2 regions of the Crenobacter sp. CS_VA4 genome follow, and region 1 is predicted to be linked to the other one. Evidence: predicted binding sites of a transcription regulator. Region 1 holds the regulator's gene; the other holds the start of a gene.
What was found. Region 1 encodes FNR, which switches genes on or off when oxygen is low (the NO sensors DNR and NnrR bind a similar motif). Its sites were predicted from a motif close to TTGATNNNNATCAA; they were not measured.
Positions count from the first base shown of each region.

Region 2: a site for FNR is predicted at 14,685-14,698, ahead of ACZ2IA_RS13675 (M61 family metallopeptidase). Genes of this name have one in related genera too.

Region 1 covers NZ_JBVMAE010000003.1:182,196-197,811, forward strand. Annotated here, with positions in the region: gene ACZ2IA_RS04340 (BPSL1445 family SYLF domain-containing lipoprotein) at 53-619, opposite strand; gene ACZ2IA_RS04345 (hypothetical protein) at 892-1,074, opposite strand; gene ACZ2IA_RS04350 (DUF2798 domain-containing protein) at 989-1,219, shown strand; gene hmpA (NO-inducible flavohemoprotein) at 1,363-2,583, shown strand; gene ACZ2IA_RS04360 (RrF2 family transcriptional regulator) at 2,651-3,094, shown strand; gene hemN (oxygen-independent coproporphyrinogen III oxidase) at 3,177-4,583, opposite strand; gene fnr (fumarate/nitrate reduction transcriptional regulator Fnr) at 4,690-5,433, shown strand; gene ACZ2IA_RS04375 (hypothetical protein) at 6,186-6,809, opposite strand; gene ACZ2IA_RS04380 (FapA family amyloid fibril periplasmic chaperone) at 7,450-7,932, shown strand; gene ACZ2IA_RS04385 (FapB/FapC family functional amyloid domain-containing protein) at 7,992-8,621, shown strand; gene ACZ2IA_RS04390 (FapB/FapC family functional amyloid domain-containing protein) at 8,675-9,739, shown strand; gene ACZ2IA_RS04395 (C39 family peptidase) at 9,808-10,512, shown strand; gene ACZ2IA_RS04400 (hypothetical protein) at 10,668-11,390, shown strand; one part of gene ACZ2IA_RS04405 (IS3 family transposase) at 11,735-11,987, shown strand; one part of gene ACZ2IA_RS04405 (IS3 family transposase) at 11,987-12,855, shown strand; gene ACZ2IA_RS04410 (glycosyltransferase family 2 protein) at 12,966-15,302, opposite strand.
Region 2 covers NZ_JBVMAE010000013.1:62,037-77,652, reverse strand. Annotated here, with positions in the region: gene fahA (fumarylacetoacetase) at 1-1,279, shown strand, start outside; gene ACZ2IA_RS13750 (CoA transferase subunit A) at 1,294-1,995, shown strand; gene ACZ2IA_RS13745 (CoA transferase subunit B) at 2,007-2,639, shown strand; gene ACZ2IA_RS13740 (amino acid permease) at 2,864-4,252, shown strand; gene ACZ2IA_RS13735 (4a-hydroxytetrahydrobiopterin dehydratase) at 4,332-4,637, shown strand; gene phhA (phenylalanine 4-monooxygenase) at 4,671-5,561, shown strand; gene ACZ2IA_RS13725 (SDR family oxidoreductase) at 5,574-6,278, shown strand; gene ACZ2IA_RS13720 (peptide MFS transporter) at 6,653-8,029, opposite strand; gene ACZ2IA_RS13715 (hypothetical protein) at 8,146-8,355, shown strand; gene ACZ2IA_RS13710 (YbaY family lipoprotein) at 8,614-9,036, opposite strand; gene ACZ2IA_RS13705 (FixH family protein) at 9,033-9,560, opposite strand; gene ccoG (cytochrome c oxidase accessory protein CcoG) at 9,562-11,016, opposite strand; gene ccoP (cytochrome-c oxidase, cbb3-type subunit III) at 11,153-12,076, opposite strand; gene ACZ2IA_RS13690 (cbb3-type cytochrome oxidase subunit 3) at 12,077-12,265, opposite strand; gene ccoO (cytochrome-c oxidase, cbb3-type subunit II) at 12,269-12,883, opposite strand; gene ccoN (cytochrome-c oxidase, cbb3-type subunit I) at 12,906-14,333, opposite strand; gene ACZ2IA_RS13675 (M61 family metallopeptidase) at 14,799-15,616, shown strand, end outside.

The DNA.
Region 1 (15,616 bases):
AAGCTTGGCCGAACCGGCAACGGTTCGGCCAAGCTTTTTGCGCCCACCGGCGCTACAGATTCAGCTTGCTGACCTTGGTGCCCTCGAGCGACAGGTTCGCCATCAGGCCGGCGTTGGTCATCACGAAGCCGAGCACCGGGCCCGTCGCGGTGGTGGTGTCGATATTTCCGTTGGCGCCGACCTTCAGCAGCGCCACCGAGGCGTCCGCACCGGCGGTCCAGCCATTGCTGCTCTTGAACTTGTTGAGCGCGTCCTGCGTCATGAACAGGAACACCACGGTCTTGGTCTGCGCGCCGATCTGCAGACCGAACGAACCGGTCGCGGTGCTGTAGTAGCCGGTGGTCTGGCCGCCTTCACGCAAGGAGCCGGTGCCGTATTCGCCGCCGACCACCAGGCCGGCCGCCACCACCGACGGGAACACCAGCACGCCACGCGCCTTGGCGACCAGCTCACGCGAACCGTTCACATTGCTGTAGAGCCGCGTCATCGCACTGTCGACGCCGGCGTCGATCTCCTGCCGCTTGGCACTGGCCGCTCCCGGGCTGGAGGTGGTGGTACAACCGATCAGGCTGGTGGCGCCAACCGCCAATGCCGCCAGGATAAACATCCGTCTTTGCATCTCGTCCTCCTCAAGATTCGCGGCCCGAAATTGGCCGTCTTGACGAACACAGTGGCGTCGATACGCCAGCACGCGCTCCCGAAACCAACAGGGGCTCGCCCTGTCCCAAGGCTACTTTCTAGGTATACCGTAGGCGTTCGCATGGACCAAGAATTAATCCATTGCCTTAAATAATCGGCCGCGCTTTGCCAAGCCGCCGCCGAAGGCTGGGCCAGCAAGGCATTCCCGGCATCGCGCCGGCTCGGAACAGCCCGCTTCAGATTGAATAAAATTCACAAAATACAGCAAAAACATCCCATTACCCGGACGTCTACCAAAAAACACAAACGGCTCTTTGCCATCCTGATGTCCTGCTCTGTGTCGATGCTGATGTCCGGCGTGCTGACCGCACTCAACACCGGCTTCGACGAAGGTTTCCCGCTGCGCTGGCTGGCGTCTTCGGCGTGTCGATCCATGTGGCGTTCCCGCTGTCGCTGTTTGCGCCCCGCGCCTGCATGCACTGACGCTGCGCCTGTTCAGCCGCCCGGCGGCGGCTCAAAGTACCCCGACCAGCCCCGCTCGAACCGGTTTTCCGTTCCCCTGCTCGCCCAGACGAGATGAAGAGTTGGCCCGACGACACAAAAAATGTATTATTTGCACATCTTAAAGAACACCAGCCGAACAGCCACAGGCCGATTGCCGACCCGGCCAGGTTTTCCATCGCAACAAAACGTGAATTTTTAAAACGCCATAAGGAGCCCAGCATGCTCGACGCGACCACCCGCCAACTCGTCAAAGCCACCGTCCCGGTCCTGAAGGAACACGGCGTAGCGCTGACCAGCCATTTCTACCAGCGCATGTTCCGTCACAACCCGGAACTGAAGCATCTGTTCAATATGGGCCACCAGGCCAGCGGCCAGCAGCAGACCGCGTTGGCGCTGGCGGTGCTCGGCTACGCCGAGAATATCGACGACCCGTCGGTGCTGATGCCGGTGGTCGGCCGCATCGCGCACAAGCACGCCAGCCTCGGCATCCGCGCCGAACACTACCCGATCGTCGGCGGCCACCTGCTCGCCTCGATCCGCGAGGTGCTCGGCGACGCCGCCAGCGACGAGCTGATCGCCGCCTGGGCCGCCGCCTACGGCCAGCTGGCCGACATCCTGATCGCCGCGGAGGCGGAGCTGTACCGCAACGCCGCGCTGGCCGAAGGCGGCTGGTCGGGCTGGCGGCCGTTCAAGGTTGGCCGAAAGGTGCGCGAGAGCGACGAGATCACCTCGTTCTACCTGTACCCGGTCGACGGCGCACCGGCGCCGGGCTTCGTGCCGGGCCAGTACGTCAGCGTGCGCGGCCGCGCCGCCGGCGGTGCGCTGATCCAGCCGCGCCAGTACAGCCTGTCGGACGCGCCGAACCCGGACTATCTGCGCCTGTCGATCAAGCGCGAACAGGGCGACGCCAGCCGGCCGGACGGCTTGATCTCCAACTGGATGCACGACGAGGTAGAAGAAGGCGCGCTGGTCGAGCTGGCGCCGCCGTTCGGCGACTTCGTGCTCGACAGCGACAAGAGCAACCCGGTGGTGCTGATCAGCGGTGGGGTCGGCCTGACGCCGATGGTGGCGATGCTGAACCAGCTGGTGAAGGAACAACCGCAGCGTCGCGTCAGCTTCGTCCACGCGGCCCGTCACCGCGGCGTGCACGCGCTGAATGGCCACGTGCGCCAGCTGGCCGAGCGGCACGAGGCGCTGTCGGTCCACGTGTTCTACGAGACGGTGGGAGAAACCGACCGCCAAGGCGTCGACTACGAGCACCGGGGCCGCATTGACCTCGCGGCGATCCGTGAGCAGGCGCTGCCCGCCGACGCCGACTACTACGTCTGCGGTCCGGTGCCGTTCATGCGGGCGCAGCTCGCGGCACTGGCCGCCGAGGGCGTGCCGGCCGAGCGCGTCCACTACGAGGTGTTCGGCTCGCACGTACTGGCCGCGGCATAAGCCACGGTGATTGAGCGGGCAGCGGCGACACGCTATGCTGCCCGCGACTGCATTTAACGGCCCTGCCATGCAACTGACCCGTTTTACCGACCTCGGTCTGCGCGTGCTGATGTATCTGACCTTCAGCGAGCGCGACACCCCCGTGACCATCGGCGAGATCGCCGAGCGCTTTGCGGCGTCGCGCAATCATCTGGTGAAGGTGGTGCATTTCATGGCGCAGCAGGGCTGGCTCGCCACCAGCCGCGGCAAGGGCGGCGGTCTGGCGCTGGCGCGCCCGCCGGCCGACTACCGGCTCGACGTGCTGATCCGCACGCTGGAGGGCGACCGCGACCTGATCGACTGCGCCGAGCCGCCCTGCGCGCTGCGCGGCGGCTGCCTGCTCAAGGGGGCGCTCGACGCCGGTCGCGACGCGTTCTACGCCACGCTCGAGCGCTACACGCTGGCCGACCTGTCCGCCGCGCCGACCGGCCCGGCCATCGTCCGGCTGCACCAGCACCGCCCCGGCGCCTGAACGCCCCCCCCCCCCGAGCCCCCCTCAGTTCTTCCCCTGCACTAAACCGCTAACCGCGCCGTTTCGGCCAACGTCGCGCGACTCAGATCGTCTTCGAGTAACGCGCCGTGCCCTGCTTCTCGCGCAGATGGAGGTCAAACACCATCGCGATGTTGCGAATCAGGAAACGCCCATTCGGCGCGACCATCAGGAAGTCGCCGTCGAAGCTGAGCAGGCCGAGCCGCTCGAACTCGTCGAGTCGTTCCAGTTCGGCCGCGAAGTAGTCGGCGAAGTCGATGCCGAACACCTGCTCGATCGCCTCAACCGACAGGGAGAAGCGGCACATCAGCGCCTGGATCACGCTGCGGCGCAGGATGTCGTCCTGGCTCAAGGTCATGCCGCGCAGTACCGGCAAGCGGCCCTCGTCGAGCGCGGCGTAGTAGGCGTCGAGCTCCTTCTCGTTCTGGCTGTAACAGGCTCCGATCTTGCCGATCGCCGACACGCCGATGCCGATCAGGTCGCAGTCGGCGTGCGTCGAATAGCCCTGGAAGTTGCGCTGCAGCCGGCCCTGCCTCAACGCAACGGCCAGGTCATCGTCCGGCTTGGCGAAGTGGTCCATGCCGATGAACACGTAGCCGGCGTCGGTCAGCTGCGCCACCGACTGCTGCAGGATGTCGAGCTTCTCGGCCGCACTCGGCAGTTCGGCCTCGTCGATGCGCCGTTGCGGCAGGAACAAGGTCGGCAGATGCGCGTAGTTGTAGAACGCGATCCGGTCCGGGCCGACGGCGATCACCTTGGCCAGGGTACGGCGCACGCTGGCACAGGACTGCCGCGGCAGGCCGTAGATCAGGTCGACGCTGACCGACTTGAAACCGGCATCGCGGGCGGCTTGAATGACCTCAAGCGTCTCGGCCTCGCCCTGTACCCGGTTGACGGCGCGCTGCACTGCCGGCTCGAAATCCTGGATGCCGACGCTGATCCGGTTGAAGCCGAGGCTCGCCAGGTGGAACACCGTGGCGCGACTGACCTTGCGCGGGTCGATCTCGATCGAATACTCGCCCTCGGGCAGGAAGTCGAACTGCCGGTGCAACAGCCCCATCAGCCGGGCGAGCTGCGCGTCGGACAGAAAAGTAGGAGTACCCCCACCAAAATGCAGCTGCGCCAGCCGCTCGCGACGGCCGAGCGCCTCGCCGATCAGCGCCAGTTCCTTCTCGAGGTAATCGAGGTAGGTATCGGCGCGCGCAGTGTCCTTGGTGATGATCTTGTTGCAGCCGCAGTAGTAGCAGACAGTGTTACAGAATGGTAGATGAGCATATAATGATATTTTTTTGTGATTGGCGCCGATCCGGCGTTGTTTCAGCCAGTGCCGATAATCGGCGTCATTGAAATCGGTCACGAAGCGATCCGCCGTCGGGTACGAGGTATAGCGCGGCCCGGCACCATCGAGTTTTTCGATCAACTCGCGGTCGAACTCCAGTCGCTCGGGCGAATACGGGTGGGTGGTGGTCATGTGCTGCTCCGGTTGAGAAGACCTACGGTAGACTGCAACCTTTGCTCAACACCGGCTTTTTCGCTTTGATGCGCATCAAGCCATCAAAGATTCACGGGTTTCTGGCATGAACGATCAACCTCTGCACCACCACTCGCTCAAGGTCTCCTGCTCCAGCTGCAGCCTGCGGGAGCTGTGCCTGCCGGTCGGCCTGAACCACGAGGAGCTGGCGCAACTGGACGCGGTGATCCGGCAAAGCCGGCGCCTGAAACGCGGTGACTACCTGTTCCGCAGCGGCGAAGGCTTTCGTTCGCTGTTCGCGGTGCGCACCGGCTTCTTCAAGACCAGCGTCGCCAGCCAGGACGGCCGCGAGCAGGTCACCGGTTTCCAAATGTCGGGTGAGCTGATGGGGCTCGACGGCATTTCGGCCAACGTGCACGGCTGCGACGCGATCGCACTGGAAGACAGCGAGGTGTGCGAGCTGCCGTTCAACCGGATGGAAAGCCTCGGCCGCGAGATCCCCAGCCTGCAGCACCACTTCTACCGGCTGATGAGCCGCGAGATCGTGCGCGACCAGAACGTGATGCTGCTGCTCGGCAATATGAAGGCCGAGGAGCGCCTGGCCGCCTTCCTGCTCAACCTGTCGGGCCGGCTCGCCTCGCGCGGCTTCGCCGCCAACGACTTCATCCTGCGGATGAGCCGCGAGGAGATCGGCAGCTTCCTGGGACTCAAGCTGGAAACGGTCAGCCGCACCCTGTCGAAATTCGCCCAACAGGGGTGGATCAGCGTCGATCACAAGCACATCAAGCTCGATCAGCCGGAGTCGCTGAAGGCATTAATATCCGGCTGCGCGCAGGCGCACAGCGCCTGAGCTGTAGCCCCACCTGCTCAACGGCACAGAGCCGGTCATCACGACCGGCCTTTTTTATGGTTCTTCACAGAGTTTAGGGGATACGAGTTTGGACTGTGGCTTTGTCGGTCTCGCCCGACTGGCGAGGTACTTTCTTTTGTCTCGCCAAAAGAAAGTACCCAAAGAAAATGCGACCCCAATGCACTGGCCTTCGGCTTCCCTCGCGCCTGCCAAGCGGCCAGGCGCCGCCGAACTCGCGGGCGGCTAACGTCCGCCCGCTCGAACAAGCGGCGGCTTAAAACCTGGCCGCTTGACGATCGCTCGGCAGCGCAAAGGGGATGGGCAGGATGATTGCAGCGGATGTGGATTTGAATGGTTAAAAAAAAACCGGCGGCCAGTTTATGAGCTAAATTACCCGCAGATTTTCAAACCAAACAATGTCGTGAATATCGCCTACGGTCACCCATTCCCCTTCGACGCCGCCGAGGACGGCACGGCCAACGGGGGTAGTCGGCGAGCACTGTCCGAGTGCCGACATAGTCGGCGCGAGTTGCGCAGCCGCCCGTTGGCCGTGGCGCCCGCAGGGCAGCCCGCGTAGCGGGCCGGTGTCGCAGGGTCACCTTTTCTTTGGGTACTTTCTTTTGGTGAGGCAAAAGAAAGTACCTCGCCGGTCGGGCGAGACCGACAAAGCCTCCATTCACAGAAACGTGCCCTACGGCATCCCTCCCCGAATTCCCTAAATTCCGTGAAGAACCTTTTTCATTCCTGCTCCATCAGCGGCTGCGCAAACGGCCGAGCCACTCCGGCCGGCCGCGGAACGCCAGTGGCTCGCCCCTGAGCGGCGCCAGCACCCGTTCGTAGCGCTCCAGCCATTCGCCCCGCCCGGCATGCGCCGCGCCGGCCTCGAGCAGGCTGGCGTTGTCGCGCACCAGCACCTGCCACAGCCGTGCGTCGTCCGGCCGCTCGACGAGCGTCGCGTAGTCGGCGATCAGCGACGCCTGTTGCTCCAGGCCGTAATCGGCCAGCGTCGCCGTCGCGTCGAGCCGGTAACGGTACGGCTCGCGGCGCAGCCGCAACGCCCGGGTCACGACGATCAGCGCGCCGCGCCAGCACACCGGGCAGCCGTTCTGGTATTGCCAGGCGTGCACCAACTCGTGGACGAAGGTATTGAACAGGCGCAGCCCGGAAGCGTTGGCCGAATCGGCCAGCGGCACCGCGCAAAAGTCGCGGCAGTACCAGCCGCGCGGGAAGTACAGTTTGCCGAACGGCGCCATCGGCACCCGTGCCAGGTGCAGCCAGCCGCGGTCGTGCACCCCTACCCTGCCGGGGTCGAACGAGGCGCCAAACAACCGCCCTGCCAGCGCGCGCTCGGCGGCGGTCAACGGCCGGCCACTCACGTTCGCGCGTCGAGACCGAGGGTGCGGATCAAACGGGACATGGGCTTGCTCCTCGGAAGAGCCTGTTCATAATCTTGCTGCGCGGCCCTGATCGGGGCTCATGCGCTCGGCGTGCGAATCTAGTGATTCGCTCAGCGATCGGAAATCCTCATGGACACCACGTCCATTCCGGTTTCTGCGCTGCTCTTCACCCCGCTGAGGCCCGCTCGCGACAGATTCTGAACAGGCTCTAAGAACGGGGGGCATCGGATAAAGGAACTTCTTTCGTTCGCTATAGCCCAAGCCACAGCTCTTATCGAGAGGCGCGTTCAAGCCGCGGTCATGCCATTGCAGCCAGCGCCGAGGGCATCTTCTGCGTTGCGCTCAAGTATCTGATTCTCATCCTTGAAACACAAACGCCCACCTGTACGCCCCCTCAAACCCGCGCCAAATCAACACGCCGCACTCTAAGCCAACGCGTCTGAAGCCTTGCCGGAGCATTGCCCCCCCCAATTGCCCCGAAAGTTGTTTCAAAAACGGCACAAAACCACCCCACCCCAAATTCTCGCTATTCACCCGTCCTTACCGGATAAGGCTTCCGAATGGCTGGCACGGCACATGCATAAGAAGCAGCAGGAAAAATGCTTCTTGGGAGTGTGAGATGAACCAGCGCAGAACCGGGCTCGTCGCCTTGTCCATGCTGTTTGTGCCGCTCTGCCAGTCCGTGCTGGCCGCGCCGGGCAGCGGCGATAACTATTCGGCGCCGATCGTCATCACCAGACCAGTTGCCGACCGCATCGCCTATCGCCCGGACTTGCCCCGTAGCACTCACCCATCGACGGTGGAGACCTCGCCGGCAGCAACCGTCTTATCGGCCACCGATAAGTTCGCAGCCCAGACCCGGGCGCTCGACGAGGCCCTGCTGGCCAGCACCAGCACGGGCCACCCGCCCAGGTCTGCCGGTATGGCCGACTCGGGCATCGCCTCGCTGATTACCAGCGCCACAGGCTCCAATGCCGGCTCGCTGCCCCAAAGCCCGCTCGGCTCCAGTTTGGGCGGTTCTGGCGGCGGCAGCATAAGTCATTCCATTACGGCGGCTACCTCAACCATATCGAATACCCTCACTCAGGCATTCGGCAGGTAATAACGCAACCAAGTCAGCGGGATGGCAGCATCATTGCGCGCCGCCGACCGGAGAATATCATGACACGCACGCTTATTATTTTACCAGTCTTGATGGCCGCGACCTGCTGCTTTGCCGACGACACGGCCAACATTATTAATAGCGGCGAAAGCAATACCGGGATTACCTCGCTAAACCAGGCAGCGGGCGTCGGCAATCAGCAACTCAACCTGCGCAGCCTGGCAATAGGCGGCGAAGCAGGCCTAGCGTTATCGGAGGCCAGCCAATCGATCTTCTTGGACAAAGAGGCCTTGGCCGTCGTCGACGCGATAAAAAAATACCCGCATAGCGCCATTATTGGCGGCAGCTCCTTTTCCCATAGCCACGGCATCCTCGGCATCAACCAGAGTGCCGGCGCATTTAACCAAACCAACAATCAGGCCACGATTAATTTCACCACCGGAAAAAGCACTGGCAATACCCAAAACACGATCTATACCTTGGATAACGCCGCCCTGCTAAAAGCTAATGCCACCGGTGAAAGCAAAACCGCACAGAATAAACTAGCACGCAACAATAAAACCTTTATCGCCGATACAGCCTTTCAGGACACCTCGGGCATTGTTCAAATAAATCAAGTTGCCGGGGTAATGAATCAAGCCGTCAACGCGGTGACGGTGAATGTAGTTGCCCAGCCTCTGGGCCATTAACCCACGCACCCGCGCCTGGTGTGTGGTCTTCTAAAGCAAACTGGAGAAATAACATGAAATGCTCGCTTCAATACACTCTGCTCTTCAGCGCCTTGCTCGGCATCTACGGTGCTGCTCATGCTGAGACAAGTACCAACCTTAACGTCAACAACAACATTACCGTCAACAACGACCCGTCCTACAACTTCGAGGACACCAGTGAAACCGAGATCAATAATGAGCTGACGGTCGACGTCGAATTGAACATCGAGAAGGAACTCACGACCGACGAGGGCGCGGTCGCGTCCGCCCGCGATACGCAGAAACTGCTCAATTTCGAAGGGGGTGGTGGCGGCAACGACCCGGCTACCGCCTCCGTCGAAGACAGCGTGAATGACAACTCGGGCGTTGCCGCTCTGAACGTCGCCGGCGGCGTTGCCAACCAGCAGGCCAACGAGGTGGCCATCGCGTCCAACAACAACTCCATGGAAGATGATGATTCTGCTAGGGTCGCCGCCGCCGATTCGGGCTTCGAGCAAATGATCCAGAGCAGTAATCAAGACTTCGGTAGCGATACAGGCACGGCCGAGATCGAGGACGGCTCGGTTTCTAGAAACGCGGGCAACGCCACTGTCAACGCCGCGGCCGGCGTCGGCAACCAGCAGAAGAACACGCTCGCCCTCGCCTATCAAGCCAGCTTCGCAGGCGACGAGGAGGAAAAAGTGGACCCGATCGAGCTGATCGACGCTCACGCCGCCAGTGCCCAAATCATGACCGGTGTTAGTTGGGATCAACAAGGCGATGAGGAGGCTTCGGCAGAATATACGGCCACCCTGGAAGAGTCGGCCAACGACAACACCGGCGTTGTCGGGGTGAACATCGCCGCCGGCATGAACAACCAGCAGGGCAACGCGGTGGCCATTGCCAGCACCGAGATGACCGATCTGGCGAAGGCCATCGCCGGTGGCTTCCAGGTGATCGATGGCTGGGACTATGAATTCCACGATGTGACTAACACCGCCACTGTAGACGGCTCGATGAACAGCAACACTGGCAATATCGGGGTGAACGTGGCCGCCGGCTTCGGCAACCAGCAGGCTAACCTGCTGGCCATCGCCTCCTCATCCTCATCGAAATAAGAGTGCCCCTTTGAACGATGCTTATCTCGAGGAGGACCCGGCCTCATGATTGGGGCCGGGTATTTACTATGACACGACGCGTTCTGCCGCCCCATTTCTTGCTGGCTTTGACCCTGCTGGCGCACTCCGCCCTGGCCGTTTCGGCCAGCATGATCGTTCCGGGCTACACCGGGCTGGATCAGCCGGTAAAACGGGTGAAAAGCCTGCGCGACCTTCGCTTTACCAACGTCGTCGAACAGAAAACCGATTTCAGCTGCGGCGCCGCGACCATGGCGACGCTGCTTCGTTATGGCTTCAACCGGCCGGTCAGCGAAGAAGAAGTGATCGCCGGCATGATGGCCGGCGCCAATCCGGAAACGGTGCGCAGGGACGGCTTCTCGATGCTGGACATGAAGCACTACGCCAATCACATCGGCCTGCGCGCCAGCGGCTTTCTGCTGGACGCGAGCCGCTTGGCCCAGTTGAAACTGCCGGCCATCGTCCTGATCGACATCGGCGGCTACAAGCACTTCGCCATTCTGAAGTCCTACACCAGAGACTGGGTGTATCTGGCGGACCCGGCGGTTGGCAACCGGACCGTAGCCACCGACACGTTCAAGAAGCAATGGAACGGGGTGTTGCTGGTCTTGGCCGGAAAAGGTTACCGCCTGGACACCCCCCTGCTGGGGGCATCAAGCACTCTGTCGGCACGCAACGCGATTACGAACATGGGCCAACCGGTGCCGATCGCCGAATTGCTGGAATTCGGCTTCCAGCACAGCGACTTTTTCTAGACGGATTCTTTACACGTCCAGCTAAGGGCCGCTAACAAAAATCAGCGTAGCGACCTTGGTTAGGCGTGCTGCCGCAGACAGTTACGAGTAGTACGGCAAGGCAGCACAACAACGCCAAGGGATTTTTGTTAGTGGCTCGAAGGGAGGAGACCATCATGCGACGGTTAATATTAGTGCATGGACTGCTAGTGGCACTGGGCGGAATCGGGACGGCGAATGCCGGCCTACTCGAGCCGATCGCCTATGTCAGCGACCAGGCACTCGACACCCTGAGAGGCCGTTACATCGATGCCGGGGAAATTATGCACTTCGGCATCGAAATGGCTTCCACCTGGAGCGCTCCGGACGGCACGCAACGTGGCACCGCCGTGGTCCTGGAAGGCACGCCGAGCGCCCGCTTCTCCCCCACGGTGACGACCTACAGCTTGAACGGATCGGGGACACCATCGGGGAACTCCGGCTCACAAGGCGGGCTGACGGTGACCAACAACACCGTTCAAGGCGTCACCCAAGTCAACCAGATCGGCGGCAATAACAACAACTCCGGCAACCAGGTGAGCATTACCATTCGCACCGGGGACGCCGGGAACACCGCACAGTCGACCCCGGGTGCGGGTTGGAAGCCCTCGCAAGGCGAGGGGGTGACGCTGTCGGGCAACAAGCTGACCAGCCAGGTCGACATGGGAGACAAGGGCAGCCTGACCCAGAGCATCGGCCAGGGCCAGCTTCAGCAATTCACCCGGATCAATACCGACGGGACGGTGACCCGCAACAACCTGAATATCTCCGTCACGCTCAATCCGAACGCGATCAGCGACATTCACTCCAGCACCGCCAACGCCCAACACATGCTCATAGGGCTACCCGGCATGCATTAAGATCCGGTAAACAAAGCCAGCAAAAACCAAAAGCGCGGCATCTTGTTTAGAGCCGCTAACAAAACCCTCCCAGCGTTGTTGTCCTGCCTTGCCGTATGCCTTGTACTGTCTGCGGCAGGACGCCTAGCTGGGACCGCTTCGCTGAGTTTTGTTAGCGACTCTAAGTTTCGCTAAAAAGACAAAGCCTTGTTCAGTTCTACTCCCACATAAACGATCGGGGCTGACCATTTGTCTTCCTTGCACCGCTACTAAATCCAAAGGTAAGCCCCCCAGTTTTTATCCTATTGACCTTCCCCCATCCAGATATACCAAGAATTAGTTAGCATGACGGCCAAGGAGCCAGCATGCGCAAGTCCCATTTTACCGAAGAACAGATCATCGCCGTCCTCAAAGAAGCAGAAGCCGGCCTTTCTGCTGCCGAGCTGTGCCGCAAGCACGGCATCTCCGACGCTACCTTCTACAAGTGGCGCGCCAAGTTCGGCGGCCTGGACGTGTCCGAAGCGCGCCGTCTCAAGCGGCTCGAAGAGGAGAACAACCGGCTCAAGCGGCTGGCCGCCGATCAGGCCCTCGACATTCAGATGCTCAAGGAAGTCCTGGCAAAAAACTGAGCCGGCCCGCCCAACGTTGTGCCGCAGCCCGCCAGCTCATGGCCACGCACGGTATTTCGGAACGACGGGCCTGTGCCTTGGTGCAGATCGCTCGCAACACACTGCGACGCCCACTTTCACCCGATCCCAATGCGGCATTACGTCAGCGCTTGCGTGAACTGGCCGAACAACGACGGCGCTTTGGCGCACCACGTTTGCACGCGTTGCTGCAGCGAGAAGGTTGGCGCATCAACCACAAGCGGGTGGAACGGCTTTACCGCGAAGAAGGTTTGTCGCTGCGCTTGCGTCGGCGCAAGAAGCGCCCTAGTCATCTGCGCGTGGTGCTGCCACTGGCTGCCGGGCCCGATCAGCGTTGGGCGATGGACTTCGTGGCCGACTGCCTTTGGAATGGTCGACGCATCCGGATACTGACCATCGTGGACACATGGCATCGAGAGGCGGTCTGGATTGAAGTCGACCATTCGCTGTCGGGAGCCAGAGTGCCGCGGATACTGGAACAGCTACGCGTGTGTGGGCGTCGTCCGGCATTGATCCAAGTCGACAACAGCCCGGAATTTACTAGTCGGGTATTGGATGAATGGGCACATCGCCACGGCGTGACGCTGCAATTCATCCGCCCTGGCAAGCCGGTGGAGAACGCCTTCATTGAGAGCTTTAATGGTCGGTTGCGCGAGGAGTGTCTGAATCAGTCGGTGTTTCACAATCTGAATCACGCAAGGGCCACCATCGAGCACTGGCGGCAGGACTACAATCATGTCCGGCCACATAGTGCCTTGAACTACCTGGCCCCGGTGCAATACCGGGAACAACATCAACCCCAAGTCGACCAGATTGCTAACTTATCTCTGGTTCCCTGAATGGGGGAAGGTCACTATGAGAATAAGCTCCCCTTCAAGCGATAGTAGTAGTCGCTAATCACAAGCCGCTTCGTCAGAGACTGGCTTGAAAAAAGACATATTCGTAACGCTCACCTTGCTCGGCGAATGATGCGCCTGCAAAAACTAATGGTTGGACTGCCATTGCAGTGCTGTTGAACGGCAGTACGCAAGTGGTGGCCGTGATTTCTAATCCATAAAAAAACAATTGATTGGTCGTTTTTTTGCAGAGCATATTGTCTTCCTGTGTCTGTGTGGTTATCGCGAGCGAAGCAATGTTGAGAAGCAATACTGTAGAGATGAATTTGCCCGGTAGGGGTTTCCAGCTTGCCGCAAGGGCTCAGGCTGATGAGCTGGTCACTGTGACTGTCAAGCAGCCCCTGTCTGAGTAGTCCCTTGGTGTTTTTGCCGAGATCGACGTGACTAACAACCATGTATGGCGCATCACCTGAGACTCTTTGGGTATAAGCAACAGCTACTGGTACCTGGGGCTCGCTTCGTACTCGGACTAGCAAGCCGGGTGCCCATCGCAGCTGAGAAGCCAGGGGTTCGACGCCTTGCTGGTGCGCTTCAATTAACCGCACCAACGGCGGGGGGTGAAGCTCTCTGAGTTGTCCCAATTCGAACTGAAGGCTGTTGCCAAAAAGAAACTGCTCTAATGAATGGTGCGCTTCCGCAGAGCTCCATTCAAAGTGCAAGCCAAGATGGTTGTCGCTTCTCTGTATCGGAGAATCGTCGGTATTGATAAAGGTGACAACTGCCTCGCCTTGAACAGCAACACCGGGAAGATGGATTTTCACACCGACTCTGTCATTGAGCGATACGGTCGGGGCAGCTTCGCCCCTATATAGGGCTCCATCCGAGGATAAGTTGGAAGTCAGCCCCAAATAATGTTGACCGTGTAGTGTCAGTGTAATGGGAATGTGCAGCGGGAAGCGGTACTCGTTTCGTTTATTTTTCGCGCGTCGACAACTGAACCAACTAAGGGCTAATCCAGTTGTCACTGTAGTGGCTGCCCAAAAAATGTTTGCGACTCCAGCCCCCACAGGAATGGTGCCATTTTTCATCCTGAACAGCCCTACTGGAATGCTGATAACAGCAAGTAGTGCAACAAAGAGTGATGGGAAAAGCCAAAGCCATGTTTTCCCGGTTTTCGATAGATCTTTGCTGGTTATGGAGAAGTCCATTTTCTTACGGAAAAGTCCTGCGACCGTCGATATATACGCAAAAAAGCGCACCATCGAGTACTGTTCGCTTAGAAAAATCGCACCGTAGCCTCTTCCTAACTCGAGGTATAAGAGTATTGACAGGAGATAATACAATGAGAAAAAAGCGATGAATTTTCCTATCGGTGCAACGATAGGGAGTACGCCAAAAAAGGATACGACTGGTGAGGTCAGGAAAAAGATTAGCTTTTGCCACCCCTCGAAGTAAATAAGTATTGATGCCAAATAGCTTATTTTTTGCGCAAGCGATAGGCCTTGGCCAAATATGATGCGCTCCTTCCTCCATACCTGCATGCCTCCCGTGCCCCAACGTATTCTTTGTTTGAGGAACGGTTCGATGCTGTGGGGCGCCAGTCCGTACGCCAATGTTTCGGCATGGTACACCGAGCGGTAACCTAGCTTATGAAGTTTTATGGAAGTGTGAACATCCTCTGTGACCGTCCCAGTAGCAAAACCATTGATGGCATCGAGCGAGGACCTCCGTATTAACGCACAGCTGCCACAGAAAAACGCGGCATTCCAAGTGTCCTTGCCTCGTTGGATAACTTTAAAAAACAGCGATTGCTCGTTCCAAAATCTTTCGCCTATTAAGCGGTGATTGAACGAATCAACGTTATAACAGTCTTGTGGCGTTTGCACGAACGCTACTTTTGAGTCGTGGAAATAACCCAAGGTCTTCAACAAGAAATCCCTGCGCGGTGCATGATCCGCATCAAAAACGGCTATGAACGCTGCTGCACTGTATTTCAGAGCGTTGTTTAAATTTCCAGCTTTCGCATTAATGTTTTCACTTCGCGCCAAATACTCACAATCCAGCTCTGCGGCAAGGGTGCGCATCTCTTCGCGATTGCCATCGTCTAAAAGCCATGTGACATGTGGGTGCTCCATGTTCCTTGCGGCGAGGAGCGTTCGACGGACCAAATCGACAGACTCGTTGTAAGTCGTTATGAATACATCGACCACCGCGTCAGACATAGGAGGGGGGGAATGGCGAACGCTTAGACGGTAGGTCATCATGACATACATTAAGCCGCTGACGAAGCCGAATAGCTCGGCGACATACAATGGAACAGAAATCAGTATGGCGTTCCAATTAATTGTGGTTGCACGCCAGCCGAGATACCAAAGCCCGCTTACTATGTATGCAGCAACCAGGCAGGTGACGTAGCAGGGTGGCCGCTCAATGATAATGGTCCTGTTCATTTCCCTAAGCTCCCATCCGTGAAGCGAGTGAGGCCCATAACCGCTAATCTTTTCGTCTTTAAGCTGTATGGTAAATTGCTAACCAAATGGATGCAGTTACTTAGACACACCCTCTTTGGGTGTGGTGAACTCGACGGGCATGCGGCAACCCAAGCACAATCTTTTATGCAATAACACTGCCAAATTGGTTTCGAAATACTTTTCTTAATAATTAGTGCTGCCATTCATCATTTTATGGCGCTTAATATTGCCACTAATGACATATTGCTGATTGGACGGCATTCTTAGAGCCGCGAACAAAAATCGGCAGGACA
Region 2 (15,616 bases), on a different contig from region 1:
GAGCTGGGTCGATTCGGCCAACCGCGCCGGCCAGGACTTCACCATCCAGAACCTGCCGTTCGGCGTGTTCCGCCGCGCCGGCAGCGACGAGGCGTTCCGCGGCGGCGTGGCGATCGGCGACGAGATCGTCGATCTTGCCGCGCTGGCCGCCACCGGCGTGGTCGACGGCGCCGCGGCCCAAGCGCTGGCGGCCTGCACCGGCCCGGCGCTCAACGCCTTCATGGCGCTCGGGCCGCAAGCCTGGAGCAGCCTGCGCCTGGCGCTGTCGCGCGCGCTGCGCAGCGGTTCGGCGCTCGCCGACGCGGTGCACGCCTGCCTGGTGCCGCAGGCACGGGCCGAGTACACCGTGCCGGCGCGCATCGGCGACTACACCGATTTCTATACCTCGATCCATCACGCCACCAACGTCGGCCGGCTGTTCCGCCCGGACAATCCCTTGCTGCCCAACTACAAGTGGGTGCCGATCGGCTACCACGGCCGCGCCTCGTCGATCGGCGTGTCCGGCCAGAGCTTCGTGCGCCCGCTCGGCCAGACCCTGCCGCCTGGCGCCGACAAGCCGAACTTCGGCCCGAGCCAGCGCCTCGACTACGAACTGGAGCTCGGCATCTTCATCGGCAGCGGCAATACGCTGGGTACTCGGATTGATCTGGACGACGCCGAAGAGCATGTGTTCGGCCTGTGCTTGCTGAACGACTGGTCGGCGCGCGATCTGCAGGCCTGGGAATACCAGCCGCTCGGCCCGTTCCTCGCGAAGAACTTCGCCACCACCCTCTCGCCGTGGATCGTGACGCTCGAGGCGCTGGCGCCGTACCGCACCGAATGGACCCGCCCGGCGGAAGACCCGCAGCCGCTGCCTTACCTGGAATCGGCCACGCTGCGTCGTGAGGGCGCCATCGATATCCAGCTGGAAGCCTGGCTGCAGACGGCGCAGATGCGCGAGGCGGGCGAGCCGGCCACGCGGCTGTCGAGCACCAGTTTCCGCCACTCGTACTGGAGCGTGTCGCAGATGGTCGCGCACCACACCGTCAACGGCTGCGGCCTGCAACCGGGCGACCTGCTCGGCAGCGGCACCGAATCCGGTCCGACCCCGGAGGAGGCCGGCTCACTGCTGGAGCTGACCGTCGGCGGCAAGCAGTCGCTGGCGCTGCCCAACGGCGAGACGCGCCGCTTCCTCGAAGACGGCGACACGGTGATTCTGCGCGGTGCGTGCGAGAAGCCCGGGGCGGCGCGGGTCGGTTTCGGCGAAGCGCTCGGGCGTGTGCTGCCTGCGGTTAACTAATTCGGAGCGACCTGATGAACAAACTGTTTGCTAGTGCCGAAACGGCTCTCTCCGGTGTGGTAGGCGATAACCAGACCATCGCGGTCGGCGGCTTCGGCCTGTGCGGCATCCCCGAAGCGCTGATCGGCGCGCTGCGCGACAGCGGCGCGACCAACCTCACCTGCATCAGCAACAACGCCGGCGTCGACGGCTTCGGGCTCGGCCAACTGCTTACCACCCGCCAGATCCGCAAGATGATTTCGTCCTACGTCGGCGAGAACAAGGAATTCGAGCGCCAGTACCTCGCCGGTGAGCTGGAACTCGAGTTCACCCCGCAGGGCACGTTGGCCGAAAAGCTGCGTGCCGGCGGCGCCGGCATCCCGGCCTTCTTCACCCGCACCGGCGTCGGCACCGTGGTGGCCGAGGGCAAGGAGGTGCGCGAGTTCGACGGCGTGCCGCACATCCTCGAGCACTCGCTCACCGCCGACGTGGCGCTGATCAAGGCGTGGAAGGCCGATAAGGCCGGCAACCTGGTGTTCAACAAGACCGCGCGCAACTTCAACCCGCTGTGCGCGATGGCCGGCCGGGTGACGGTGGTCGAGGTCGAAGAGCTGGTCGAGACCGGCGCGCTCGATCCGGACCAGATCCACCTGCCCGGCATCTACGTTGACCGCATCGTGGTCAACGCCTCCCCGGAAAAGCGCATCGAACAGCGCACCGTCCGCAACCCGGCTTAAGGAAACAGCGCATGGCTTGGACCCGCGATGAAATGGCGGCGCGCGCCGCCCAGGAGCTGCAAGACGGCTACTACGTGAACCTCGGCATCGGCCTGCCGACGCTGGTGGCCAATCACATCCCGGAGGGGATGGAGGTGTGGCTGCAATCGGAAAACGGTCTCTTGGGCATCGGCCCGTTCCCGACCGAAGACGAAGTCGACCCGGATCTGATCAACGCCGGCAAGCAGACGGTGACCGCGCTGCCGGGCGCGTCGTTCTTCTCCAGCGCCGACTCGTTCGCGATGATCCGCGGCGGGCATATCGACCTGGCGATCCTCGGCGCGATGCAGGTGAGCGAAACCGGCGACCTCGCGAACTGGATGATCCCCGGCAAGATGATCAAGGGCATGGGCGGCGCGATGGACCTGGTGGCCGGCGCGCGCCGCGTGGTGGTGCTGATGGAGCATGTCGCCAAGGGCGACGCGCACAAGATCGTCGAGCGCTGCACGCTGCCGTTGACCGGCTGCGGCGTGGTCAACCGCATCATCACCGACCTGGGCGTGATCGACGTGACCGCCGAAGGCCTGCGGCTGATCGAGCTGGCACCGGGTGTGACGATCGGCGATATGCAGGCGCTGACCGGTGCATCTCTGAAGACGGCCTGAGGGCCGGGACGACCGGGCTTCTTGTCGACATATTCACTATGAGGACTTTTTATTCGATTTAAAAACCGTCGCAAAACAAGAAGAAATGCAGTTCTGCCACAGAAAAACCTTGGAAATGATCGCGTCCGTCGGTCTCGCCTACGCGATCATTGCCAGAAAACACCCCGGACAGTGAAGAGGGTGTAGGTCGTAGAGCGTAAATAAATACATGCTGCAGAGGAGAAATGATGATTTCACATCAGTCGAATGATGAGCTGAAGCGCGAGCTGAAGAATCGCCACATTCAGCTAATTGCGCTAGGTGGCGCGATCGGTACCGGCTTGTTTCTCGGTATCGCACAAACCATCAAGATGGCCGGCCCTTCGGTGCTGCTGGGCTATGCGTTGGCCGGGTTCATCGCCTTTCTGATCATGCGCCAGCTGGGCGAGATGGTGGTGGACGAGCCGGTGGCCGGGTCGTTCAGCCATTTCGCCAATCGCTACTGGGGGCCGTTCGCCGGCTTCATGTCCGGCTGGAATTACTGGGTGCTGTACGTGTTGGTCGGCATGGCCGAGCTGTCTGCGGTCGGCATCTACATCCAGTATTGGTGGCCGGGCGTGCCGACCTGGGTGTCGGCCGCAGCGTTCTTCTTGGTGATCAATGCCGTCAACTTGAGCAGCGTGAAAAACTACGGCGAAATGGAGTTCTGGTTCTCCATCGTCAAGGTCGCCGCGATCATCGGCATGATTATCTTCGGCGCCTATCTGCTGATTAGCGGCGCAGCCGGCCCTGCTGCCACGGTCACCAATCTATGGCAGCACGGCGGTTTCTTCCCGCACGGGATCTCCGGTTTGGTAATGGCGATGGCCGGCATCATCTTTTCGTTCGGCGGCCTGGAGCTGGTCGGCATCACCGCCGCCGAGGCGGATAACCCGGAAAAGACCATCCCGAGCGCGACCAACCAGGTGATCTACCGCATCCTGCTGTTCTACGTGGGGGCCCTGGGTGTGCTGTTGTCGCTCTACCCGTGGGAAAAAGTGGTCGATGGCGGTAGCCCGTTCGTGCTGATCTTCCATGCGCTGGACAGCAATATCGTCGCCACCGTTCTCAACGTCGTGGTGCTGACCGCCGCCCTGTCGGTGTACAACAGCGGCGTTTATTGCAATAGCCGCATGCTGTACGGCCTGGCGAAGCAGGGCAATGCGCCGCAATCGCTGCTGAAGGTCAACCGCCGTGGGGTACCGTTGGCCGCACTGGGTGTTTCCGCACTGGCCACCGCTTCCTGTGTCGTGATCAATTACCTGATGCCGGGCAAGGCGTTCGAGTTGTTGATGGGCCTGGTGGTATCCGCGCTGATGATCAACTGGGCCATGATCAGCATCATCCATCTGAAATTCCGTCGTGAGAAGCAGCGGGCGGCGCAACAAACCCGCTTCAAAAGCCTGGGCTATCCGCTCACCAACTACCTGTGCCTGGCGTTCCTGGCAGGCATCTTGGTGGTGATGTATCTCACCCCGGGGTTGCGTATCTCCGTCGTGCTGATTCCGGTGTGGCTGGTCGTCCTCGGCATTAGCTATCAGCTCAAAGCCAAAGGTGCGGCCGCCCCGCTGCCTAGCGGCGTCGCCAACAAGTAATCCACATTGACCGAAGCTTCCCCTTCTCCCGCCCACTGGGCGCGGAGCGGGGGAGGTCACGTCCGAAGAAAGTAAGCGGATGGAAAAACTGCTCCCCCAACAGTTGGCGCAGGCTTTGGTCGGCCTGCCGCAATGGTGTTACGACGATGCGCGTGGCGCGATCACGCGAGAATTCCTGTTCCAGACCTTTCCCCAAGCGTTCGCTTTCATGACGCAATTGGCCATCGTGGCCGAGCAGCGCAATCACCATCCGGAATGGTTCAACGTCTATAACCGGGTGTTGATCACCTTGACCACCCACGACGCCGATGGCCTGACGCAACGCGACCTCGACTGGGCTGGCTACGCGGATGCGGCCTACGCGCGTTTCGCCGAGATCGCATGACGGACTAAGCAGGGAAACCTCATGGAACAAGATGTGAAAGTAGTAAAACACGGCGCGGCGGCTGGCGATGCCGGGCGCCCCGAACGCGCGGATTGGACCATCGATCAGGGCTGGGAGAACTATACGGCCGAAGAGCACGCGGTGTGGAAGACGCTGTTCGAACGACAGGCCAAGCTGTTACCTGGCCGTGCCTGCGACGAGTTCGTGGCCGGCATGCGCGCACTGCCGATCGGTGCTGACCAGATCCCCGATTTTCGCCGCTTGAGCGACGTGCTGATGAAGCACACCGGTTGGCAGGTCGTCGCGGTGCCGGGCCTGGTGCCCGACGAGGTGTTCTTCGAACATCTGGCGAACCGGCGCTTTCCGGCCGGCCATTTCGTGCGCCGGGCGGACCAGCTCGATTATCTGGAAGAGCCGGACGTGTTTCACGACGTGTTCGGCCATGTGCCGATGCTGATGAACCCGGTCATCGCCGACTACATCCAGGCGTACGGAGTGGGGGGGCTTCGGGCGCAGAAGCTCGGCATGCTGGATCAGCTGGCCCGCGTGTATTGGTATACGGTGGAGTTCGGCCTGGTGCAGCAGAAGGATGGGCTGCGCATCTACGGCGCCGGCATCGTGTCGTCGTACACCGAGTCGATCTTCTCGCTGGACGACGCCTCGCCCAACCGCATCGGTTTCGATCTCGCCCGCGTCATGCGCACCCGCTACCGGATCGACGACTTCCAGGAAAGTTATTTCGTGTTGAATCACCTGGACGAGCTGCTCGAGCTGGCCAAAATCGACTTCGATCCGATCTATGCGCAGGTGAAAGGGCAGCCGGACTACCTGCCGGGACAGGTGCTGGCAACCGATCGGGTGCTCACGCGCGGTACCGGCCACTACAGCGCCGCGAAGCGGCAGCCTGCCCCGGCCGCGCTTTAATAAGGACAATAAATGGATTTCAACAAGCGTACCGTCTTGATCACCGGTGCCGCCGGCAATCTCGGCCAGGCGGTGGCCAAAGTGTTCGCCGAACGCGGCGCCAATCTGGTGCTGCTGGAGCGTCAGGAGGAAAGCCTGGTGCAGGCATTCGGTGCAGAAAGCGCGCAGCAGATGTTCGCTGCTGCCGATCTGCTCGATCCGCAACAGGTGAGTCGTGCAGTGCAGGCCGCATGCGATCGCTTCGGCCGGATCGACGTGCTGTGCAATGTTGCAGGCGGCTTCCGCATGGGCTCGCCGGTACACGAAACCTCCGACGAAGACTGGAACTTCCTGTTCGACATCAATATGCGCAGCATGCTGCATACTGTTCGTGCGGTAGCGCCACGGATGATCGAAGGCGGGCAGGGAAAAATCGTCAACGTCGGGGCCAACGCCGCGCAGAAGGGCATGGCCCAGATGGGGGCGTACTGTGCGGCCAAGGCGGCAGTGATCCGCCTGACCGAGGCGATGGCCGCGGAGCTGCGTGAGCATCACATCAATGTGAACTGTGTGCTGCCCAGCATCATCGACACGCCTGAGAACCGCGCCGCCATGCCCGATGCCGACCCGAGCCGCTGGGTTGCCCCCGATGCGCTCGCCGACACCATTGCCTTCCTTGCGTCGGATGGTGCGCGGGCTATCCACGGAGCGGCCATCCCAGTGACAGGGCTGAGTTGAAGAGCCGTTAACAAATCTATGGTGAGTCAGAAACCAACAGCCCAGCAGGCTTCGCTTGCTGGGCTGTTTTCTCTTCTGCGCGGGGAACGATCATGATCCCATCACACTCATCGGTTCGGACATCGCTAAGCACCGCTTCCATCTGGTAGCACATGATCGGATGGGCGATGGCGCGGCGCACTCGAACATCGCCATGGCATGTGCATGGTCCAACAAATTGACTCGGGTCGTGTGGGTGATCCTGGCCAAAGGCGGCAGTATCGCTCCCCACCCCCGGGTCTCGATTTAGCAAAGCAAAACCGCCGGGCGAACCCGGCGGTTGAGGAAAGCCTGTCTTTGCGACGACAGACGCTTTCGTGGTGGAAGAAGCGGGCTCAGCTCAAGCCGTTCATCATCTTCTTCAACTTCATCGACAGCAGGAACAGGATCAGCGATGCTGCGCCGGCCATCATCACGAACAGCATGAAGAAGTCGTGCAGGTTGGTGATCGCGTAACCGAGGAAGTGCGGGATCGGCTTGGCCGGGTCCGGGTACAGCTCGGACAGCGTACCGGCGAACTTGTTGGCGGCCGAGTTCGACAGGAACCAGATGCCCATCATCAGGCCGGTGAAGCGCGCCGGCGACAGTTTCACCACCAACGACAGGCCGATCGGCGACAGGCACAGCTCACCGAAGGTGTGCAGCACGTACAGGCTGGTCAGCCACATCATGCTCACCTTCACGCCCGGCGCCAGGCCCTGTACGCCGAAGGCGATCACCAGGTAGCCGATGGCGAGGAAGAACAGGCCCAGTGCCATCTTCACCGGCGAGCTCGGCTCGTTGTTGCGCTGGCCGAGCTTGGTCCAGATCCACGCGAATACCGGCGCGAAGATCACCACCGAGATCGGGTTGATCGACTGGAAGAACGACGCCGGGATCACGTGGCCCAGCAGGTCGCGGTTGGTCTGCTCTTCGGCGAAGAAGGTCAGCGACGCGCCGGCCTGCTCGAATGCGGACCAGAAGAAGATCACGAACGCCGACACGATCAGGATCACCGCCAGGCGCTCCTTCTCGACGCGGGTCAGCGGCGCGTGCACCACCTTTTCACCGCTCTCGTGGTGACTCTTCGGCGCCATGCCGATCGGCTTGCCCTGCGGGTCGACCAGGTACTTGTTCTTGAACAGCGAGAACACCAAGAGGCTCAGCAGCATGCCGAAGCCGGCGGCCATGAAGCCCCACTTGAAGTCGGCCGGGTTGCCGGTGTCGCCCAGGCTACCGCAGACGATCGGCGCGATCAGCGAGCCGGCGTTGATGCCCATGTAGAAGATGGTGAACGCCGAGTCGACGCGCTTGTCGCCCTTCGGATAGAGCTGGCCGACCATCGACGAGATGTTCGGCTTGAACAGGCCGTTACCGGCGATCAGAAAGCCCAGACCGCCGTACAGCAGCCACGACGCCATCTGTGCGTTGGCGCCGTGCAGCGAGCCGGAGAAGAACAGCATGAACTGGCCGATCGCCATCAGCACGCCGCCGGCGAGGATCGAGCGGCGGTTGCCCCAGTAGCGGTCGGCGATGTAACCGCCGATCAACGGGGTCAGGTAGACCAGACCGGTATAGGTCCCGTAGATGTCCGACGCGTGCGCCTTGTCGAACAGCAGCGCCTTGATCATGAACAGGACGAAGATGGCGCGCATGCCGTAATAGCTGAAGCGTTCCCACATCTCCGTGACGAAGAGCAGGTACAAACCGCGCGGATGGGCTTGTGTGGTCATTGATAGTTCCTTGTGCAACTTGAGAGAACACCTGTTGTTCGGTGTTTTTATGTACTTGTTGTTGTCTGCGCCCCGTCGTGGGAGGCGCGACGATGATAGCCACAGCGAGTTCCGCAATGAAAGCGGAAAATTTTCTAATTGGAATGTCATTTTTCAAATTAGAACATCGCGATAAGACGTCGTCTGGCTTCCGTATTGCGCCGATTTTGTTAACCGACTGGTTTGCAAAGAAGAATCGCCGCTTTTGGCGGCGCGCTATATTGCAGTTTGTATACGGTATTGTCAAAGGGTCAGACAATGCGATTGCGCACAGTGTGATCGAATGACGACCAAGTTCGTCGCTTTTGTGGCTGTATTTTCAATGACGACGCAATAAACTCACGATTTCTTGATGCCGTGTTTGGGCTGGATGAGTTTTTTTGCGGTCGCACCGTGCTTCATGAAGGATCTTGGCTGTCCACCGGTGCTGCACCACAGGACCCCACGAACTGCGGGAAAGGAGGAGACGGGCATGGCTGATAGATGGCGCGAACATGAAAAAAGCGGAGCCCAGGGGGCTCCGCTTCTGTCTACCGTAGTTCGGTTTAGCTGCCGATGCGGTCGAGCGGGATGGTCGGCTCGGCCGGGCTCGCCGGGTCGAGTGCCGGCACCTGACTGGTGTTGAGCATCCTCAGCTCGCCGTCGACGAACAGCTGCGCGTCGACCGTGTAGCGATGGCCGGGCAGCACGGCGCGGCGGTCGTAGCACAGCGAGAACGGCATCGGAAACGCCTTGGGTCGGTTCAGATACTGTTCGGCCAACACCGCGGCCGGTGCGTCGGCACGGCTGACGTCGAGCAGCCGCACCTTGACGTGCACCTTGGCGAGCGGCAGCTTGCTGTCGGCCGGGACAGCGACGCTGCCGTTCAGGTAGGTCGGGGTGTAGCCGCCGCCGGTGGCGCAGCCGGCCAGCAGGGTCGCGGCCAGACCGGCCAGCAGCAGGCGGCGCTTCGTCGCGATCGCCGTCATTCGGCTGACCCGCCGTCCGGCAGCATCGGGTCGAGCGTCACCTGCGGACCGTCGGCCGGCAGCCATTCGCCCTGGATGCGCCACTTGCCCTTCGGGTCCTCGAGGCGGACGTACCAGTGCTCTGCCTTGGACGGGGTCAGGCTGCCCTGGTACATCCCCGGGGTGACTTGGCTCAGTGCGATGGTCTGGTCGTGGTCGGCGAGCGTCGGGTGCAACAGGCGCAGCGTCAGCTGCGGTGCCAGCGGCTGCTTACTCTGGATCATCAGCCGCACGGTGCGCATGTCGTCGCTGAACACCGCCTGGCCGAGCAACTGCATCTCGGCCGACGCCTTGTCGCGGTCGAGCTGCAGGTTGATCGCCTTGCCCTGGTTGTAATAGTCGTCGCTGACCAGCGTGTCCTTGCTGGTGACGGCCAGGTAGGCGTACCAGCTGCCGACGATCACCGACATCAGCGGGATCGCTATCAGGATCCACGGCCAGGGTTCCTTGTACCACGGGCGTGGCGCTTGCATTTTGACCTGCATCTTACTCTCCGATAAAACTCGATTTCTCTTCGTCCACCTGACCGGCCTTGTCGACCGACTCGATGACGAAATGGATCTCATGGCTCCCCCGCGTGGCGTACTGCGGGTCGGCCTCGACGCGCACCGCCACCGTTTCGCTGCCGTTGCCCTGGACGGTGACCAACGGGGTGTCGGTGGATAGCTTGATGTCCGGCAGGCCCTTCACTGAGAGGCGGAAGCGCTGGGTTTGTTCCGAGGTGTTGTACAGCTTGATGCTGTAGCTGTTTTCCAGCCAGCCTTCGTTGGTCTCGCGCACCAGCGTGGCGCGGTCGCGGATGATGTCGACCTTGAATGGCTTGCGCAGCACCAGCGAACCGATCGTCACCGCCAGCACCGTCAACAATACCAGGCTGTACAGTATCACGCGTGGCCGGCGCAGCCGGGAGAGGATCTGGCTCTCCGGGTAGACCTTGTTCAGCGCGTTCTCGGTGGTGTAACGGATCAGCCCGCGTGGATAGCCCATCTTGTCCATCACGTCGTCGCAGGCGTCGATACAGGCGGCACAGCCGATGCACTCGTACTGCAGGCCTTGGCGGATGTCGATGCCGACCGGGCAGACCTGCACGCAGATGTGGCAGTTGATGCAGTCGCCCTTGCCCTCGTCGCGCGGGTTGATGCCCTTGCGCCGCGCGCCGCGCGGCTCGCCACGTTCCTCGTCGTAGGAGACGATCAGCGTGTCCGAGTCGAACATCACCGCCTGAAAGCGCGCGTACGGGCACATGTACTTGCACACCTGCTCGCGCATGAAGCCGGCGAACAGATAGGTGAAGCCGCCGTAGAAGAGCATCCAGAACATCTCCCACGGCCCGTAGTCGAAGCGGGGCAGGGCAGTGGCGAGATCGCGGATCGGCGTGAAGTAGCCGACCAGAGAAAAGCCGGTGAACAGCGAGAACGCGATCATCAGGCTGTGCTTGGTGGTCTTCAGCCGCAGCTTGCGCGCGCTCATCGGCGCCTTGTCGAGCTTCATCTGCTTCATGTGGTCGCCCTCCACCCACTGTTCGATCCACAGCATGATCTCGGTGTACACCGTCTGCGGACAGGAGTAGCCGCACCACAGCCGGCCGGCGATGGTGGTCCAGGTGAACAGGCCGAAGGCGGCGCACATCAATAGCGCGGCGAGATAGACGAAGTCCTGCGGCCAGATGGTCAGGCCGAACAGGTAGAACTTGCGGTTCACCAGGTCGAAGAACACCGCTTGGCGGCCGTTCCAGTTCAGCCACGGGGTGCCGAGGTAGACCAACTGGGTGATCAGCACGAACAGCACCCGCCAGTTGTTGAACAGACCCTTGACCGCGCGCGGGTAGACCTTCTTGTGCGCCTCGTACAGCGACACCTGTTCCAGCTCGTTCGGGCCGGAGTCGTCGGGGCTGGTGGCCGGTACGACCTTGATCGGAATATTCTTCAGCGAATCGGACATGATGCACCTCGGGAGAAGTTTTCGCGAAAGCCAGCGCCGGCTGGCTTTGACGAAACCCACTCTATCAATTTACAAAAATGTAGACTGTTCATCGTAAAACATACTGCCCGCTTAAGCGGGCAGTATGGGGAGCGGTTTACTGCGGGGCTCGCGGATTGTTGGAGAGGCCCCAGACGTAGGCGGTCAACAGATGAATCTTGCCTTCGCCGAGGAAGTCTTTCCAGGTCGGCATCTGGTTGCTGCGACCGTTGGTGATGGTCTCGATGATGGTCTTCTCGGTACCACCGTACAACCAGTTGCCGCTCGGGTGCGTCAGATTCGGCGCGCCGATGGTCTGGTTGCCCGTGCCGTCCGGACCGTGGCAGGTCGCGCAGATCGCCTTGAAGGTCTCCTGGCCACGCGCGGCGCGCTCGGCGTCATGGCGCTTGCCGGACAGCGACATCACATAGTTGGCGACGTCCTTGACCTTTTCTTCGCCGAACGCGGCGCCGAACGCCGGCATCTGGCCGTGACGGCCCTCGGAGATGGTCTCCTGGATCTTCTCCGGCGTGCCACCATACTGCCAGTCGTGATGAACCAGGTTCGGGAAGCCCTTGGCGCCGCGCGCGTCGGAGCCGTGGCACTGCACGCAGTAGGTCTGGAACAGGCGCTTGCCCATTTCCTGTGCCTGCGGGTCGGCGGCCAGTGCTTTGACGTCTTGCTTCAGGTACTTGTCGTACAGCGGCTGGTATTTCGCTTCCGCTTCGGCGCGTTCCTTCTTGTACTGGCCGACCGAGGTCCAGCCGAACAGGCCCGGGTTCTTGCCGAGGCCCGGGTACACGATTAGGTAGCCGACGGCGAAGATCAGCGTCAGGTAGAACAGCCACATCCACCAGCGCGGCAGTGGGTTGTTGTACTCGGCCAGGTCACCGTCCCAGATATGGCCGGTGATCTCGACCTTCTCTCCCTTTACCACGACCGCTTTCGACTGGGAGTACAGCAGGTACGCCAGACCGATAAAACCACCGATGACGATTACGGAGATCCAGATTCCCCAAAAGTCACTGACAAAGTCACTCATTTATTTTGCTCCGCTGGAAGGCCGCTTGGCCGAGGCGTCGACCGGTTCGTCTTCGTCGAACAGCATGTTCGCCGCCTCGTCATAGCGCTTCTTGGATTTTTTGCTGTAAGCGATCAGGACCACCACGATGAAGGTGCCGAAACACATCAGTGTAAACAGCGCACGCCCGAATTCGGTCAGGTCCATCATGGTTCACCGTGCATTCTTCAGGGCAAGGCCAAGACCCTGCAGGTAGGCGACTACCGCGTCGAGTTCCGACTTGCCCTCGACCTCGGCGGCCGCTTCGGCGATGTCCTTGTCGGTGTACGGCACGCCGACCTTGCGCAGCGCTTCCATCTTCTTCGGCACCGAGGCCGCGTCGGCCAGGTTGCGCGCCAGCCACGGGAATGCCGGCATGATCGATTCCGGTACCACGTCGCGCGGGTTGGTCAGGTGCACGCGCTGCCATTCGTCCGAATAACGGCCGCCGACGCGGGCCAGGTCCGGACCGGTACGCTTGGAGCCCCACTGGAACGGGTGGTCGTAGACCGATTCGCCCGCCACCGAGTAGTGGCCGTAGCGCTCGGTTTCGGAGCGGAACGGGCGGATCATCTGCGAGTGGCAGTTGTAGCAGCCTTCGCGGAGGTAGATGTCGCGGCCGGCCAGCTGCAGCGCGGTGTACGGCTTCACGCCGGCCACCGGTTCGGTGGTCGACTTCTGGAACGCCAGCGGCACGATTTCCACCAGGCCGGCAAAGCTGATCACGATCAGCGTGAACACGATCAGGAAGCCGACGTGCTCTTCAATGAGTCTTTGGATTTTTTCCATCTTGCAAAAACCTCTTTCCCGCTTAGGCGTGATGAGCAGCCGCGATGGCCGGAATCTTGGCGTCCACGGCGCGGCCGGCGGTCACGGTACGGAAGGTGTTGTACGCCATCACCAGCATGCCGGACAGGTACAGGGCACCGCCCAGTACGCGCACGGCCAGGTACGGGTGGGTAGCTTTCACGGCCTCGACGAAGGAATAGGTCAGCGTGCCGTCCGGGTTCAGCGCGCGCCACATCAGACCCTGGGTCACGCCGGAGATCCACATCGCGGAGATGTACAGCACCACGCCGACGGTAGCGAGCCAGAAGTGCGCTTCGACCAGCTTCATGCTGTACATCTGCTCACGGCCCCACAGACGCGGGATCAGGTAGTAGATCGAGCCGATGGTGATGAAGCCCACCCAGCCCAAGGCGCCGGAGTGCACGTGGCCGATGGTCCAGTCGGTGTAGTGCGACAGCGCGTTGACGGTCTTGATCGCCATCATCGGGCCTTCGAAGGTCGACATGCCGTAAAACGACAGCGACACCACCAGGAACTTCAGGATCGGGTCGGTACGCAGTTTGTGCCAGGCGCCCGACAGGGTCATGATGCCGTTGATCATGCCGCCCCAGCTCGGTGCCAGCAGAATCAGCGAGAACACCATGCCGACCGACTGGGTCCAGTCCGGCAGCGCGGTGTAGTGCAGGTGGTGCGGACCGGCCCACATGTAGGTGAAGATCAGTGCCCAGAAGTGCACCACCGACAGACGGTACGAGTAGATCGGACGGCCGGCCTGTTTCGGTACGAAGTAGTACATCATGCCGAGGAAGGCGGCGGTCAGGAAGAAACCGACGGCGTTGTGGCCGTACCACCATTGGATCATCGCGTCCACGGCACCCGAGTACACTGAGTACGACTTGAACAGCGACACCGGCACGAACGCGCTGTTGACGATGTGCAGCAGCGCGACCGCCAGAATGAACGCACCGTAGAACCAGTTGGCCACGTAGATGTGCTTGACCTTGCGCTTGCCGATCGTGCCGAAGAACACTTGGCCGTAAGCGAGCCAGACGAACAGGATCAGCAGCTTGATCGGCCATTCCGCTTCGGCGTATTCCTTGGCGAAGGTATAGCCGAGTGGGTAGGTGACCAGCATCAGGACCAGCACCGCCTGCCAGCCCCAGAAGGTGAAGGCGGCGAGCTTGTCGGAGATTAGTCGAACGTTACAGGTGCGTTGCACCACGTAGTACGAGGTAGCGAACAGGCCGCAACCACCGAAGCCGAAAATCACCAGATTGGTGTGCACCGGTCGCAGACGGCCGAAGTGAAGCCACGGGCCGAAATTCAGCTCCGGCCACACCAGCTGGGAGGCGATCAGCACCCCCATGGACATGCCAATAATGCCCCAGACGACGGTCATGATGGCAAACTGCCGCACCACCTTATAGTTATAAGTGGATTGCGTTTCCATTTTTGGTTTTCTCCAAGGTTGCAAACTAGAACGACAAAGCGTGGCAGCTTGACTAAGCGGCGGACCGCCCCCATGTGTGTCGAAGGCGTCGGCATCAAGCCGCTGGGATTCGTTTTACTTGCACTGAATCAAAAGCTTAACCATGCCGAGAGGCTGGTGTCCCGCTTGGGCAATCCGTATGTCACATGCGTAACGGCGGACGAAGCCCTTGCAGCTAACTAATCATTCTAAATCAATCCCCCATGACGGACTAGCTGGAAAGCGGCGTCTGCAAGCCCTTTCCATCCTGCTGTCGCGTGACCGTACCCCGCGTCAGCCTGCGAGAGTACAGCGTCATTTGGGCTGTCGCCCTTGATCTGGGTCAATCCCGAAACACCCGGGACCCCCGAGCCGACTCCTAGCAGGCTCGCATGCCGCGGAAATGCTAAAATGCCGGCTTTCGCCCATCGCGATTGAGGACCCCCCGTGTCGCTTGCCTATACGATCCGCGCCGCGTCTTGCGAAGCGCACCGTTTCGAAGTCACCCTTACCCTCTCCCGTCCGGCCAAACAGGGGCAGATTTTCCGCCTGCCGAGCTGGATTCCCGGCAGTTACATGATCCGCGAATTCGCCCGTCACATCGTCAGTCTCCGCGCCGAGGCCGGCGGCAAGCCGGTCGAGCTGATCCAGCTCGACAAGGCGACCTGGCAGGCGGCGCCGGTGAAGGGGGCGCTGACGCTGAGCTACGAAGTGTACGCGTTCGACCTGTCGGTGCGCGGTGCCTACCTCGATACCTCGCGCGGCTTCTTCAACGGTACCAGCGTGTTCCTGTCTGCCGACGGCTACGAGAACGAGCCGTGCGAGGTGGAGATCCTGGCGCCGAAGGGCAAGGCCTTTGATGACTGGAAGGTGGCGACCAGCCTGCCGGCCGTCGATGTGAAGAAGAAGTCCGGCTTCGGGCTGTACCGCGCCGCCAACTACGACGAGCTGATCGACCACCCGGTCGAGCTCGGCGAATTCGAGCGGGTCAGCTTCAAGGCCTGCGGTGTGCCGCACGAATTCGTCGTGTCCGGCCGGTTCAAGGCGGACCTGAAGCGCCTCGCCGCCGACACCAAGAAGATCTGCGAGTGGCAGATCAAGCTGTTCGGCCAACCGGCGCCGTTCGACCGCTACGTGTTCATGCTGTTCGTCGGCGATAACATCTACGGCGGCCTCGAGCACCGCGCGTCGACCGCGCTGGTCGCCAACCGCGACGACCTGCCGGTGGCGGACACCAAGGAGATCGGCGACGGCTACCTGCAGTT